3 regions of the Oceanobacillus sp. GQ8 genome follow, and region 2 is predicted to be linked to each of the others. Evidence: riboswitches for the same ligand, from Rfam matches in the RefSeq annotation. Region 2 holds a riboswitch; each other region holds the start of a gene.
What was found. A riboswitch is a leader RNA that binds a small molecule or an ion and turns the genes downstream of it on or off. The one in region 2 is predicted to bind thiamine pyrophosphate.
Positions count from the first base shown of each region.

Region 1: it holds a riboswitch for thiamine pyrophosphate, as region 2 does, so the genes downstream of both, thiW (energy coupling factor transporter S component ThiW) here and thiT (energy-coupled thiamine transporter ThiT) in region 2, are expected to answer to the same signal.
Region 3: it holds a riboswitch for thiamine pyrophosphate, as region 2 does, so the genes downstream of both, AC6CHS_RS16160 (ABC transporter substrate-binding protein) here and thiT (energy-coupled thiamine transporter ThiT) in region 2, are expected to answer to the same signal.

Region 1 is NZ_JCAXEV010000006.1:160,052-164,757, reverse strand. It holds gene thiD (bifunctional hydroxymethylpyrimidine kinase/phosphomethylpyrimidine kinase) at 108-908, opposite strand; gene tenA (thiaminase II) at 908-1,594, opposite strand; gene thiW (energy coupling factor transporter S component ThiW) at 1,680-2,174, opposite strand; TPP riboswitch at 2,271-2,384, opposite strand; gene AC6CHS_RS17940 (zinc-dependent alcohol dehydrogenase) at 2,460-3,593, opposite strand; gene AC6CHS_RS17935 (LytTR family transcriptional regulator DNA-binding domain-containing protein) at 3,691-4,706, shown strand, end outside.
Region 2 is NZ_JCAXEV010000001.1:899,087-903,792, forward strand. It holds gene AC6CHS_RS04740 (hypothetical protein) at 52-1,473, opposite strand; gene AC6CHS_RS04745 (YflT domain-containing protein) at 1,586-1,936, shown strand; gene thiT (energy-coupled thiamine transporter ThiT) at 2,078-2,650, opposite strand; TPP riboswitch at 2,749-2,849, opposite strand; gene AC6CHS_RS04755 (M3 family oligoendopeptidase) at 2,906-4,696, opposite strand.
Region 3 is NZ_JCAXEV010000005.1:181,854-186,559, reverse strand. It holds gene AC6CHS_RS16175 (ABC transporter ATP-binding protein) at 1-51, opposite strand, end outside; gene AC6CHS_RS16170 (ABC transporter permease) at 48-815, opposite strand; gene AC6CHS_RS16165 (thiamine-binding protein) at 860-1,150, opposite strand; gene AC6CHS_RS16160 (ABC transporter substrate-binding protein) at 1,170-2,165, opposite strand; TPP riboswitch at 2,277-2,386, opposite strand; gene nagZ (beta-N-acetylhexosaminidase) at 2,476-3,816, opposite strand; gene AC6CHS_RS16150 (YerC/YecD family TrpR-related protein) at 3,928-4,227, opposite strand; gene AC6CHS_RS16145 (DUF3048 domain-containing protein) at 4,246-4,706, opposite strand, start outside.

The DNA.
Region 1 (4,706 bases), on a different contig from region 2:
AGAATCCCACTTCAAACCGTGATATTTAAGAGGGAGTAAACGGACGCTAACACCCCGATTCGTTCAACTAACAATCAGTGGGGAAGATAGAACCCCCCCACTGAGTTTCACTTTATCCTTGTCGCCCAATGGTTGGTAGGACCATTTCCAGTCCCAATTGGAAAGGAATAGCGTATTGCTTCCGTAACAAAATTCTTCGCATGCAAAACAGCTTCATAAAGCGATAAACCTTTACTTAAGTTAGCGGTTATTGCCGCAGAATAGGTGCACCCTGTGCCATGTGTATTCTTTGTGTTAATGCGTTCCTCAGAAAACGTATATATGCGATGGCCATCAAAAAGGAAATCTACTGCTTTTCCCTGAAGATGTCCGCCCTTAATAAGTGCTGCACCAGCTCCCAGTTCATCCACTATATAAGCAGCAGCTTCCTTCATATCTTCTGTTGACTCTATTTGTCTTCCCGTAATAAACTCCGTTTCTGGAAGGTTGGGGGTAACAATAGTTGTCAGTGGAAGCAGCTCCTTTTTTAGAAAATGGCGTGCTTCTTCAACAATGAGAGGATCGCCACTTGTTGCTACCATTACAGGGTCCATGACATAAGCAACTTCCTTCTTGGTTTTAGTTATATACCTCGCAATAACTTCCATCATGGGCTCATTTGCAATCATTCCCGTTTTGAGGGCATGCACCGGCATATCAGAAAGCACAGATTCGAGTTGTTGCTCAATAAATTCAACTGGAAGGTGATGTACATCCTGCACACCTGTTGTGTTTTGGGCTACGACTGATGTCACAACAGACATCCCGTAGGTTTGTAATTCCTGAAAGGTTTTTAAATCAGCTTGTATGCCAGCACCCCCGCTTGGATCTGTGCCGGCTATGGTTAGCGCACAAGGTATGTGTTTCATTAGCGATTCCCCTTTTCAGCTGATGGCCATTCTTCACAAGTGTAAGCCATCTCCCAAAATTTCAACTCCAACTGGCAACTTTTCCGGAAGGCTTCTTTCATTTTTCCCTGTTCTTCAAGTGAACTTTGGTTAGCGAATCGATCTAGACGAGTGCGTAACTCATTCGTTGTGTGCTCGATTTCTTCTCCAGTATAAAAGGTTATCCAATCGTAAAAGGGATGACTTTCATCAGGTTGATATTGTTCTACTAATTTCTTGCCAATTTCTAGATATGTCCATGGGCAGGGAAGTAAAGCCCCGATAATCTCACCAGACGAACCCATTTGAGCATGGTACATCATATGTTTAATATAATGGTCGGCAGTAGGCGGAAGTGAATGCCCTTGTAATGCTTCATATTCTACGCCAATATGCTCACAGAAATTTCGATGTGGATGAATTTCATCGTGAAGTACAAATTTAATCTGATCGAAGAAATAAGCGATATCTTCCCGATCTTGTGACTTTGAGAGGGCAATTCCATAAATTTGCATAAACGCGTTCAAGTATTCATAATCCGCTTTAATATAATGGGCGAGCGCTTCCTTTGAGATCTCACCTTTTCCAACTCCTTGGACAAATGGATGCGCGAAAATCATCTGAAAAAGATCATCGTTTTCTTTTCTTAACTGTTCTGTGAATTTCATAGTTAATGCCTCCTTATAATATAGATAACCATTTACTGGGCGTTAAACCTTTTCTCAAATTACTTAGATTTTAGAGGTGAAAAGACTAAATGCCTTGTATTCTAGTAATTGAACGCTGATTTAAACGGGAAACGATAAATAGACCAATGAAGGCACCTGTAACACTGCTGACGAGAAAGGATGGCATGAAGAAAAATGCTCCGACAGGATTTCCTAGCAGAATAGTTGAGATAGGTACGGCGCACAAAGAACCGAGAATTCCTGTTCCAGTCATTTCTCCAACGGTTGCCCAGCGCTTTTTACCAAGCTTTTGATACAGAATTCCTGCAAGAAGAGCACCTATCATTCCTCCTGGAAATGCTAGCAATGTTCCAAGACCAAGTAAGTTCCGCACTAATCCGATCATAAAAGCAATCCCAACTGCTGGCCCAGGACCTAGTAAAACTGCTGCAATGACGTTAACTGCATGCTGTACTGGGTAGGCTTTGGCAATGCCAGCAGGAAACCAAAGTAGTTGGGAGCCAACTGTTCCAATGGCAACAAACACTGCCATGGTGGTAATCATATGTGTCTTTTTCACGATAACCTCCTTTCTTTAGACTAACCTGATGGCAATAATAAAAAGCCAGGTCACAAGGGGACCTGGCTTCGGTAATTTGAAATAGGATAGACGTAACTTGTACGTCCACTACTTCCCTCCGCTGGTATTAACCAGATCAGGTTCATAAGAGTCGGTAGCTCATGTGCTAACCTCTCAGCCCGCCATAATCGGGCCCCCCTAGTAGTCTTCTTCGTATGAAATTATTGATCAGCAACAATGCCGATACTTATAGACTAACAAACTATTTAGCATTTGTCATGGGTATTATGGTTTGAAAATCACTTTAATACTTCCATCTTCCTTCTTGTCAAACATGTCATATGCTTTATCCGCCTCATCTAAGGACATTCTGTGTGTAATAAGGTCAGTAGGATCAACTTTTTTCTGCTCCACCATATCATAAAGCTTTGGCATCATATGGATGATCGGAGCCTGTCCCATCGTCAGGGCGACGTTTCGGGTAAAGAAATCACCTAATGGGAAACTATTGGCATCTGATCCATATACACCCGTCAATTGGACAGTACCAAACTTTCGTACAGCTTTTGATGCTGTTATGATCGGACTGATTGTTCCAAATTGGTTATCCATTTCCGAACCAAATTCTGTTTTTGGTGGCACAGTTCCGTCCATTCCGACGCAATCAATCACTACATCTGCTCCACCTTTTGTTTCTTCGTGAAGCAGTTCACCAATTTTTTCATGCTCCTTAAAGTTAAATGTTTCTACATTATTGGTTTGAGCAGCATGGTCAAGTCGGTAATCCATCTGGTCAACGGATATAACGCGTTTTGCTCCTTTTAGCCATGCAAACTTTTGAGCCATCAACCCAACTGGGCCTGAACCTAGAATGATAACAGTATCGCCTTCTTTTACCCCGCCATTTTCCACACTCCAATATGCAGTTGGAATGACGTCGGATAATAATAACACCTGTTCATCACTCAATTCGCTCGACTCTGGCACTTTAAAAGAGGTAAAGTCAGCGTATGGCACACGGAGGTATTCTGCCTGACCTCCTGGGTATCCACCATTTTGTTCGGTGAAACCAAATAGCCCACCAACTTCACCATGTGGGTTGGATTCATCACATTGGCTTTCCATTTGGTTTTTACAGAAGAAGCATTCACCACACCCTATATTAAAAGGAATGACCACTCGATCACCTTTTTTCAAGCTTTTCACTTCTGAACCAACTTCTTCTACAATCCCCATTGGCTCATGCCCAACCACATAGTCGGTTTCTGGCACAATTCCTCCATGATAAAGATGTAGGTCTGATCCGCATATCCCGCTTGCTGTGATGCGTATAATCACATCGCTATTTTCTTGAATCGTTGGATCATCCACTTGTTTTCCTACCATTGCTTCTTTGCCTTGAAATGTTACAGCTTTCATTCCGCCACATCCTTTAGTATAAGTTATAGAGAATATTTCCGTTATTTAGTACTATTAAACAAAAGCCTAATAAATTTTGGATCAGGAAGTGATGGACATGACAGAAGGGCTGATATTCAGCAATTTAGAAAAACATACGAAGGATAATATCCTCTTTCCCAGTTTTGACCTTACCTTAGCTCAAGGGGAGATTGTTGCCATATATTCCACGTTAAATGTACGGAAAATGCTTCTTGATCTTCTAAGAGGAAAGACTGTACCTTCTAACGGCAAAATTTCTGTTCACGGAAAAACATTGGAAGAAGACAAGAAGGCATATATGTCTGCAATAGATATTTGTTTTTATGAAGAAGGGTTATATGAAAGGTTAACAGTAGAAGAATATTTTTCTTTCTTTATCAAGCTGTACGACTATGTTTCCCGTTGGGAGGAACTTCTTGTGGATACACAGCTTCAGGATAAAAAAAGGGTAAAGATTCGAAACCTGACAGACTCAGAAAAAAGAAGAGTGCATTTTGGCAGAATGATCATACAAAATCCTGACGTGTTTATTTTTGAAGAGCCAGATTTGAATGTAGATATGGAAACGAGAAGGGTTTTTGTAAACCTGGTAAAGAAGCTGCAGGAAAAACGAAAAGCCAGTTTAATTCTGACAGGTAATCTGGAAAGTGCGTTGACCGTAGCTGATCAGGTGTTTCGATTGGACGATAATGGTCTCCATGTTGTGCAAGTTGCGGAAGAAGAAAGCAAAAAAGAAGAAGTACATACAGAAGAAAAAGATGGTGAGGATATTAAGCCGTTTCACTTCAATAAGATTCCGACCAAAGTAAATGAAAAAATTGTATTATTCGATCCACAAGAGGTTGACTATGTAGAAAGCAATGATGGCCAATCCAATATTTATATTAAAGGAGAATCATTTCCTAGCTTGTTCACATTAAATGAGCTAGAGAGCCGTCTACAACATGTTGGCTTTTTTCGTTGCCATCGTTCTTACATTGTCAATCTACAAAAGGTACGTGAAGTGATCACATGGACGAGAAATAGCTACAGTCTCATTTTAGATGATAAAGCAAAATCGTCCATTCCACTATCTAAGAAAAAAATGGCCCA
Region 2 (4,706 bases):
TTTTTTACGATTCTAACAAATCATGCCACAAAGAACCATGAAAACGGTTTATCACCAAAGAAAAATAGCGAAAAGTGTTGCTGCTAGAAGACCAATTATAACTGGAATAAAATTTTTGCGAACGAGTTCCATTACGGAAATACCACAAAAACCTGCTATTGCAATAATCGAAGACCAGGCTACAATTGTTCCTCCCCCCGTCCAAATAGACCCCATTTGCCCAATAGCTGCTAAGGTAGCAGCATCAATTGAACCGTTTTCCAACGATGCAGCTAAGGCACCTGTAAGAGGGAGACCAGAGAATCCCGAACCATCCAAACCTGTAATAATCCCAATGATTAAGATACTTAGCGCAGCAAGAAGGGCATTTTCGGGTAGAAAAGTCTGGCTAGTTTGGACAAGGTCAAACAAAAACGCTGGTTGACTTTCCTCCATTCCTAAAATGCTTCCTGAGAAGTCCGAACTTCCTAGAAAAAAGAAACCAGCAATTGGTATAACTGGGCCCATTGCCTTAAAGGCAAACACAAAACCGTCCGTTATATGTGTTGTTATATAATCAAGGGAATGCTGTTTACCAAAGGCTACAGTTGAGAGTAGTAAAAGAATGACTGCTACTCCACCGACAAAGGCAGCTCCATCTCCCCCTTCAAGCCCACTCATTCTTCCAGATAGCAGCTTTTCATATACCATATAAATAACAACACCTAACAGTGTTAGTGGTACAACCACTGCAAATATTTTACTCCACTCGGTTAAATTTTTTGTATGCGACTTATTCGTCGTCTCTTTTACGGATTGCATTTGCTCCAATTCTAATTCAATTAATGGATCATTTTCATGGCGTATTGTTTTCCGGTATAGCAAGTAAGCTAACGCTAAGGCGATGATACCAGCAATCACAGACAATACAAGGGCACGATCAGCCACTATAGCTGTCTCAATCCCGGCCGCTGTAGCTGATAAGCTTGGTGCTACCTGTACAATATAATCCGACGATAATGCCATTCCTTGACCAGCAAGCGCAATGGCAACTGCTGCCATCATAACCGGCAAACCTGCTCTAATAGCCGCTGGAACTAGCAACGCACAAATTAATGGAACCGCAGGAGTTGGCCAGAAAAATAATGAAATGATATACGTAATGACCGCTAGGACAAAGAAGGAAATATGCCCATTAATCATCATTTTTTGGATGGGTTGGATCATTCGCTTATCTGCACCTAAATCACGTAATGAATGTAAAAGCGCAAGCATGAATGTGATGATTAGGAAAATACTAAACAGTTCCTGTGCAGCAATTAGGTTCGCATTAAAAATGGCTTTAAAGCCTGCTACAAGGTTCCCATTGTACACCCACGCTACAATGAACGTTCCGAGTAATGTTGGTAACACAACCCCTTTTCGGAAAATCATTGTTCCTATAATCAACAAAGTAAACAGTCCATATATCCAATGAGAAATGGTAAGTTCCATCATACATCTTCCTCTCAATAATGGTTGTATAGCCTATGCATTAAGGGAATGTTTAGTTCTTTGGTTACCGGGAATATAAAAACCATAGAACATTATTAGGAGGTAGAAAAAGATGAAACCATTTATCAAAGAATATACAAATGACGAAGTATTAAAAACAGATGTGAGTATTTTAAAAGACAAAGGGATTAACAAAGATGATGTTTATGTATTGTCCCACGATGATGATCGCACGAAACGAATTGCTGGAAGTGTAGATGCCAACACAATCGGCATAAAGGAAATGGATTTTGGGAACGCAGTCGGAAACTTATTTAATAGTAAAGGTGACGAGTTGCGCTCGAAACTTCAGGAAGTAGGTTTCTCTCAAGCAGAAGCTGAAAATTATGAAGAGGATATGGACGAAGGAAAAGTATTACTAATTGTAACAAATAATGAAAATGCAGCTAGCTACTTAATGTAGTCATATTACAAAGTTGCGTCTTAAGCCTAAAATAAACGAGCATGCCAACCGGATTATTGTTGGCATGCTCGTTTTGTATGTAGTAAAGAAGGTGGTCTCCCTTTAAAAGAGAGACACCCACATGTGAGCGGAAAAACTTTTTTAATTTGTATTCATTAATGTCCTTGGCTGTTTGTGAAATAAGAAAAAGACAAGTACAGCACTAAGCAGGAAAGCAGGCAGCATGTAAGAGCCATTATATAATAGGGAATACAACCATACTGGTTGCCCTTCTATTGCTGACTCAAAAAATGTAACTCCTGCAATATAATGTGCACCAAAGCGTAGGATTGATCCTAAAAACACTCCTGCCACTATATATCCCAAATACTTCTTGGTTTGACCTTTTTGAAGAGCCTGTTGAATTTTTTTAGAAAACACACCTGCAAAACCTAATACAGTAAATGCTACAGCATAATCAAAAAATCCTTGAAGTGGGTATAATACATAAGCAGTTCCTACGGCAATTTGTAACATGCCCCAAAGAAAACCTGCCAATAAGCCTCCCTTAACTCCCCAACGAAAAGCCACAATAAAAATAGGAATCATAGCAAAGGATATTGATCCTCCCTGGGCCCATATCTTAAATGATAAAAATGGAATAATATCCAACAAAAGTGCAAAGGCAGCAAATATGGCTACCTCAACTAAAAATAATGTGCGTTTTCTATTCATTTCTCTCTCCCCTTTTTAAAGCGAATTTTAAACAAACAAAAAAAGCAATGCCAAGGGGAAGACTTCCTGATGGGAATCCGCTCACATTGCTTTTATTCCATCAAAAAAGCCACCATCCCTACGTTAGTACTAACTAACAGGTTCAAAGGGTAAGAACATCACTGTTCACTCTCAGCCATTGGCTCCCCCTGTAGGCTTTTCAAACTATGCTTTTTTTATTAATTTCATTGTAACCCACATTCTGTAGGCTTACAACTATTGTGTAAGCTCGATAAATTCCTCAACATCCTTCACACATAATTGAATAGCTGCTTCCCAGAACTCAGGTTTCGTTAAGTCGACATTCATATGCTTCATGGCAAGATCCTCTACATTCATTCTACCAGTGTCACGTAGCAACGAAATGTATGCATCCTCAAATTTTCCCCCTTGTTCTTTGGCGGCCGCATAGATTCCAAGGCTGAATAAATATCCAAAGGTGTACGGGAAGTTATAGAATGGAACACCAGTAATATGGAAATGTAGTTTAGAAGACCAGAAATTAGGATCATATTCATCCAGTGCATCTTGATAAGCCTCCTTCTGGGCCTCTACCATGATCTCATTCAGGCGGTTAACCGACACAAGCCCTTCTTTTCTTTCTTCATAAAAACGGTTTTCAAAAATAAAACGCGCATGTATATTCATGAAGAATGCTACACTGCGTTGAATTTTATCTTCAAGCAGTCCGATTTTCTCCTCTTTATTTTGCGCATTTTTAACCGAAGCATCTGCTACAATCATTTCAGCGAATGTGGAAGCTGTCTCCGCAACATTCATAGCATAACGTTGATTTAACCCATTCACATCATTCATAACATGCTGGTGATAAGCATGGCCAAGTTCATGGGCCAAAGTAGCAATATTTGAAGACGTTCCAGAAAAGGTCATAAAGATTCTTGTTTGTTCACTATCAGGGAAGCTTGTACAAAACCCACCTGGTCGCTTTCCAGCACGGTCCTCTGCCTCAATCCACCGTTTGTCAAAGGCCATCTGAGCAAAGTCGGCCATTTTGGGACTGAATTTACCGAAATGGTCTACAATAAAGTTACTGGCCTCAGTATAACTCGACTTTTTCACAGTATTGGTTAACGGTGCTCCAATATCATACATGCTCATTTTTTCTAGCCCAAGAAGATCTGTTTTTTTCTCTAAATATTTAATAAAGTGCTTTTTATTATTTGAAATAGCTGTCCACATTGCGTCAAGTGTTTCCTGCTTCATTCGGTTAATTGTAAGTGGCTCCTTAAGAACACTCTTCCAATTACGATGCTTATAAGTTTGCAGTCGGAACCCAGCTAAATGGTTTAATGTCTGACCAAAAAGAGCGGATTGATCCTTCCAAGCCTTCCCCAGCTTATCAAAAACCGCTTTTCTTACTTTACGATCTGGATGACCCAATTTATTAGATGCCTGCCCGACAGATAAAGACTTCACTTCATTATCTTCTTCTACTTCCACTGTCATTTTTCCAACGATTGTATCGTACATCTGACTCCAGCCGTGATAGCCATCGACTCCAAGGTCATTGATTAACACTTCCTGTTCAACAGATAGAAGCTCCTTTGCCTGTTCTCTGTATTCGTTAAGGACAAAGGAAAGCTCCGTTAAACCATCATGCTGAAGTAATGTAACCCATGCAGTATCTTCTATAGCAACTAGCTTTTGTACGAACTTCGACATGATCGCATCCAATTCTGCCCGTAATTCGCTACGTTTACCAACTAAAAGACTTGCTTTCTCGTCCGTTACATCCTGTGCGCTTAGACAGCTGATAAACGCGGAAGCTTCTCTTAACTTTTTCATTACACTCTCAAGCTCGTTTACTACACCAGTTAACTGTTCTGCTTCTACATTACCATCTTCTGGATTGAATGCCTCTACCTCAGCAGAGAATGTTTCTTTATCGTTTTCAATGTCTTTAAGATATGTACGAAATGCTTCTGAATCGCTTCCCCCTGGAAAAATAGCATCTAAATCCCATGTTGGGTTATACGTTTGTTGCATAAAATCTCTC
Region 3 (4,706 bases), on a different contig from region 2:
TTTTTTCTCCCCAAATGACTTGGATACCTCGCTTACCTTAAGTTCACTCATGATTTCGCCTCCTGTTCTGGTCGTCCTTTAATACAAAACTTTTCCAGTGCAATAATGAAACTAAAAAATAGTAAACATAACAGCATGATGAAAAATATCGCTACAAATACCCGGTCTGTTCTAAAAGAGGACTGTGCCAATGTCATATATACTCCGATGCCCTTGTTGGCACCTAGCCATTCCGAAATGACTGCTCCCATCACACTGTAAGTAGCAGATATTTTCAAACCAGAAAATACAGACGGCAACGCATGTGGCAATTCTAGCTTCGAAAAAACCTGCCGTTTTGATGCGCCTGCCATGTACATATAATGCTTCATCTCGGCATTTGTTTGACGGAATCCATCCAAGGCCGCTACCGCAACCGGGAAGAAACAAACAAGGGTAATGATAAATAATTTCGGTAAGACTCCAAATCCAAACCATATAATTAACAATGGTGCCAACACAATGATCGGGATATTCTGAGATAGAATAAGCAATGGATAAAACGCCTGCCGTATACGAGGCATCAAATGTAATAAGACAGCAATAAGTAATCCTATACTTGTACCAATTACAAACCCTAGTATTGATAGCTTTGTGGTTGAGACAAGATGATGTGCATAATTAGACCAGCTGCTTAACCCTTCTTCCATTATGGTCAATGGTGATGGCAGTAACCAAGCTGGAATGGCAAACAAACGACTGCTAGCTTCCCACAAAATAAGTAAAAGGATAACGACCAACACAGGACGCCATCCTTGTTCCACAATTTTTTTCATAATCATCAGGGTACTGCCAGAAGCAGTACCCTCCACCTCCATTCTTAACGGTATTTTTCCGTTAACACGTCCATCGATGCTCCATCTGGCTTGTAATAAACCTTCACTTGAGAAATAATGCTCGGACACCCAAGGCTGGCCATTTTTTCATTCATTTTTTCAATGATGGAAAATAACGCTGTCAGTTCCCCTTCCATTGTGGTCTCTAGCGGATTAACCTGATACTTTACTCCTGACTGTTCTATTACATCAATAGCCGCATCAACATATGGAATACTATCTTCGCCGTTTTTAGTTTTTGGGATAATTTGTATACTTACTAACGCATTTGCCATTATTCCTCACACTCCAATTCTATTTTTCTGGTAAAAATTCATTTGTATAGGCACTGCTCGCATCTAGTTCTTTTTCCAATAGTCCATTCTCATACATCCAATCTCCGTAATTCTGCCAAACCTTCTCGTCCTGCACTCCCCACTGGGAAGCATCCTCTTGATATTTCGGGGAGATCCATTCCTGACTTGCTTTTACCAATTCTGGGTCTATGTCAGGCACTGCCTCTATTAAAATATCAGCTGCTTTATCAGGGTTCTCGATTGCATACTCATATCCTTTCGCCACTGCCTTCATAAATGCTTGGATCGTTTCTGGATCGGATTCTATCAGACTTTCATTCGTGGTGATGACTGGCGTATAGTAATCTAGTTTGTCACTATAATCGGTTAAATATTGCATATTCAAATCAACATCGCGTAGCTCTGCTTCCACTCCAGTCCATCCATAATAGATCCAGGCAAAATCAACATCTCTTTCGACAGCCGTGAAAAAGTCGGTATTTCCCATGTTTATAATATTGACATCCTCTGCGCTGGCATCTTCCTGCTTCATCAATGAATCAATAACTGCCTTCTCGACAGGTGCACCCCAGCCGCCATATGTTTTTCCGGCGTAATCAGCAGGTGACGTAATTTCTTTATCCACAGGGGAAGCAAAGCCCGATGTATTATGCTGAATAATTGCAGCAAGTGAAACAATTGGGATGTCCTGGATACGTGCTTCGGTCACAGCTTCTTGTGCCCCTATCCCAAATTCCGCTTTTCCGGATGCCACCACCTGGTCTGCCCCTGATTCACCTGGCAAGGTGATCTCTACATCCAAACCTTCTTCTTCAAAATACCCTTCTGCTTGGGCAACATATAATCCTGTGTGGTTCGTATTCGGTGTCCAATCGAGCACCATTGTCACTTTCTTTAAACTGCTGTCCTCTTGATCATTTCCTGTTGCCTCTTGATTACAGCCTGCAATGATCAAGGTGAACAAGACAACCATACTAAGTAAAAGCTTTTTCATTCTTCCTTCCTCCTTTTTTGTTAAGACACATAATGCTGTTGTTTGGAGGAACATATTGTTTTCATGCACAAAAAAATGCGCTCAGGGCTCACCCAGGCGCATATATCGTCACATTCACTTCTATATGTTCCCTACGCTGGTTTAAGCCAGATCAGGTTCCAAGGGTCTATATCTTACGGATATGATCTCAACCAGCAACACTGGTCCCCCTACATCGAAACGTACTATTCAATTAACAACATTACACTATTACTCTGCCATAGATTGCTACAAAATACAAGTTAGGTCTAGATGAATTTTCCTTAGAATACTATTCATTTTCTTCAAGCTTATGAATTATTTCTTCGGATGACTGATTGATTTTATCCAGCTCTATATTGCTTGGAGAAGTAGTGGAAAGGTTGTATGTTTCTTTTAGGTGTAAAATTCTCTCCACACTCTCATCGATTCTTTCTTCCTTAATAGCTCCACTTTCCACAGCCTTGGTTAAACTATGAACAGCTTTCAATTTATTTTCATCACCATGGCATACTAAAACAATATCATTTCCCGCTTGAACCGCTTTTACGGTAGCATCACCTATGTCATAATTTTCTAGAATAGCCCCCATTGTCATATCATCGGTTATGGTTACTCCGTCAAATCCCAATTCACCTCTTAAAATAGTGGTCACCACATTTTTAGATAAGGAAGAGGGATATTCACTATCTATCTCAGGTAACAGTATATGTGCAACCATCGTCATATCAGCCTGGTAATCAATCGCTTTTTGGAATGGTACCAATTCCATTTCTCGGATGCTTTCCAAACTATTATGCACTACAGGTAACCCCAAGTGGGAATCCACATCTGTATCCCCGTGGCCAGGAAAATGTTTGATGACGGGAATGATGCCTTTTGATTGGATACCCTTCATCTCTTCAACGCCCATATCCGAAACAATCTCCTTGTTATCTCCAAAAGATCTCTTTCCGATAATAGGGTTCTCTGGGTTACTATTAATATCCATAACAGGGGCCATTGTTACATTAAACCCGAATGCGTTTACCCTTTCTCCAATCGCTTCCCCAACTTGGTATGCAAGCTCCGTATTATTAAGATCACCAATCTCTTTACTGTCTGGTAAATTTACTATTTTGGGAGGCATTCTTGATACAACCCCACCTTCTTCATCTACAGAAATAAAAAGAGGGATATCTTGAGAATCAGCGTTCAATTCCTTTAGTTCCCTGTTTAAATTTAATAATTGTTTTGAGTCGGTAATGTTCCTTCCAAACAAAATGACTCCGCCGATATGATTTTCTTGTATGAAATTCTTCGTTTGATCATTCACTTGGGTACCTTCAAACCCAAACATAAGCATCTGGCCCACTTTTTCTTCAATTGTCATAGAAGAGATCTTATCTTGGACTGCTTCTTTCATTGCATCTAATGAGGATTCTTCGGAGTCCTTTTCGTCTTCTTCTGTAGCATTATCTTGGGCACTGCTTTTGTCTTCGTCTTCCTTACCATCACCCTTATTGCCTTGCTCTGATTGGTTTTCATGATCCACACCGTTTTCGGTATTCTGGGAACACCCCACCAACGTGATGATAAAAGTCAGAGCTAAACAGAACCCTATCGCTTTCCAATTATTGTTGTACTTTTCCATGATATCCTCCCATGTTTAGCGGTCTGATGTAATCTTATGTGTTAGCTATATCTCATCTTCTTAAGTATAAGCAAAGAGATGTTGGGCTATGACCCAGCATCTCTTTGTTTGTCACTTCTCTTCATCGGTAAGTCGGTCTAAGACCATCTTATATCCTTCGCTACCATAATTAATGCATCTACGCACACGCGATATGGTTGCAGTTGAAGCATTCGTTTCCTGTTCAATCACCGTGTAGGTACGGCCTTCAGTTAGCATTCTTGCCACTTGTAGCCGTTGGGAGATGGCATGGATCTCCGACATAGTCGCAATATCATCAAAAAAGCGGTAGCATTCTTCCCGGTCCTTTAGTGTAAGAATTGCATCGAACAATTGATCGAGCTGTTCTCCTCGTAGTTTATCTATTTGCACAAACAAGCCCTCCTGCTTCTAATTAGTTATGTTGACGGACTCGGTTAATCCAGGACTGGTAGGAATAACATTGATCCAAGTTTTCCCTTGGACAAAGCCCACTATTTCTCCATCCTTTACAGGAACAATTCTTCCTTCTCTATTCTCCCATTGCAATTGTTGTACTTTCCCTTTTTGCAAAAGGTATGCATTTCCGCCCGATTCCATGTCGACGGCCCTCCGTCCAGCATCATCAATCACTTCATGTGGGGTTTCCACTATAAATACATTAGCTGCCTGTATAGACTCTTCTGTGTTCAGTTCTACTGTTTGTTCACGGTCATTATAGCGCGTGTACACTTCATCGCTTGCACTATAGTCATATTCGACAATTTCCATTGGTTGATCGGAATAAACAATTTCTGCATGCTGAGCTGGGTCACCAGAAATCTCCTTATCGCTTTTCACAAAAGTAAGTGGCTCAATATCAGCAGTTGTCT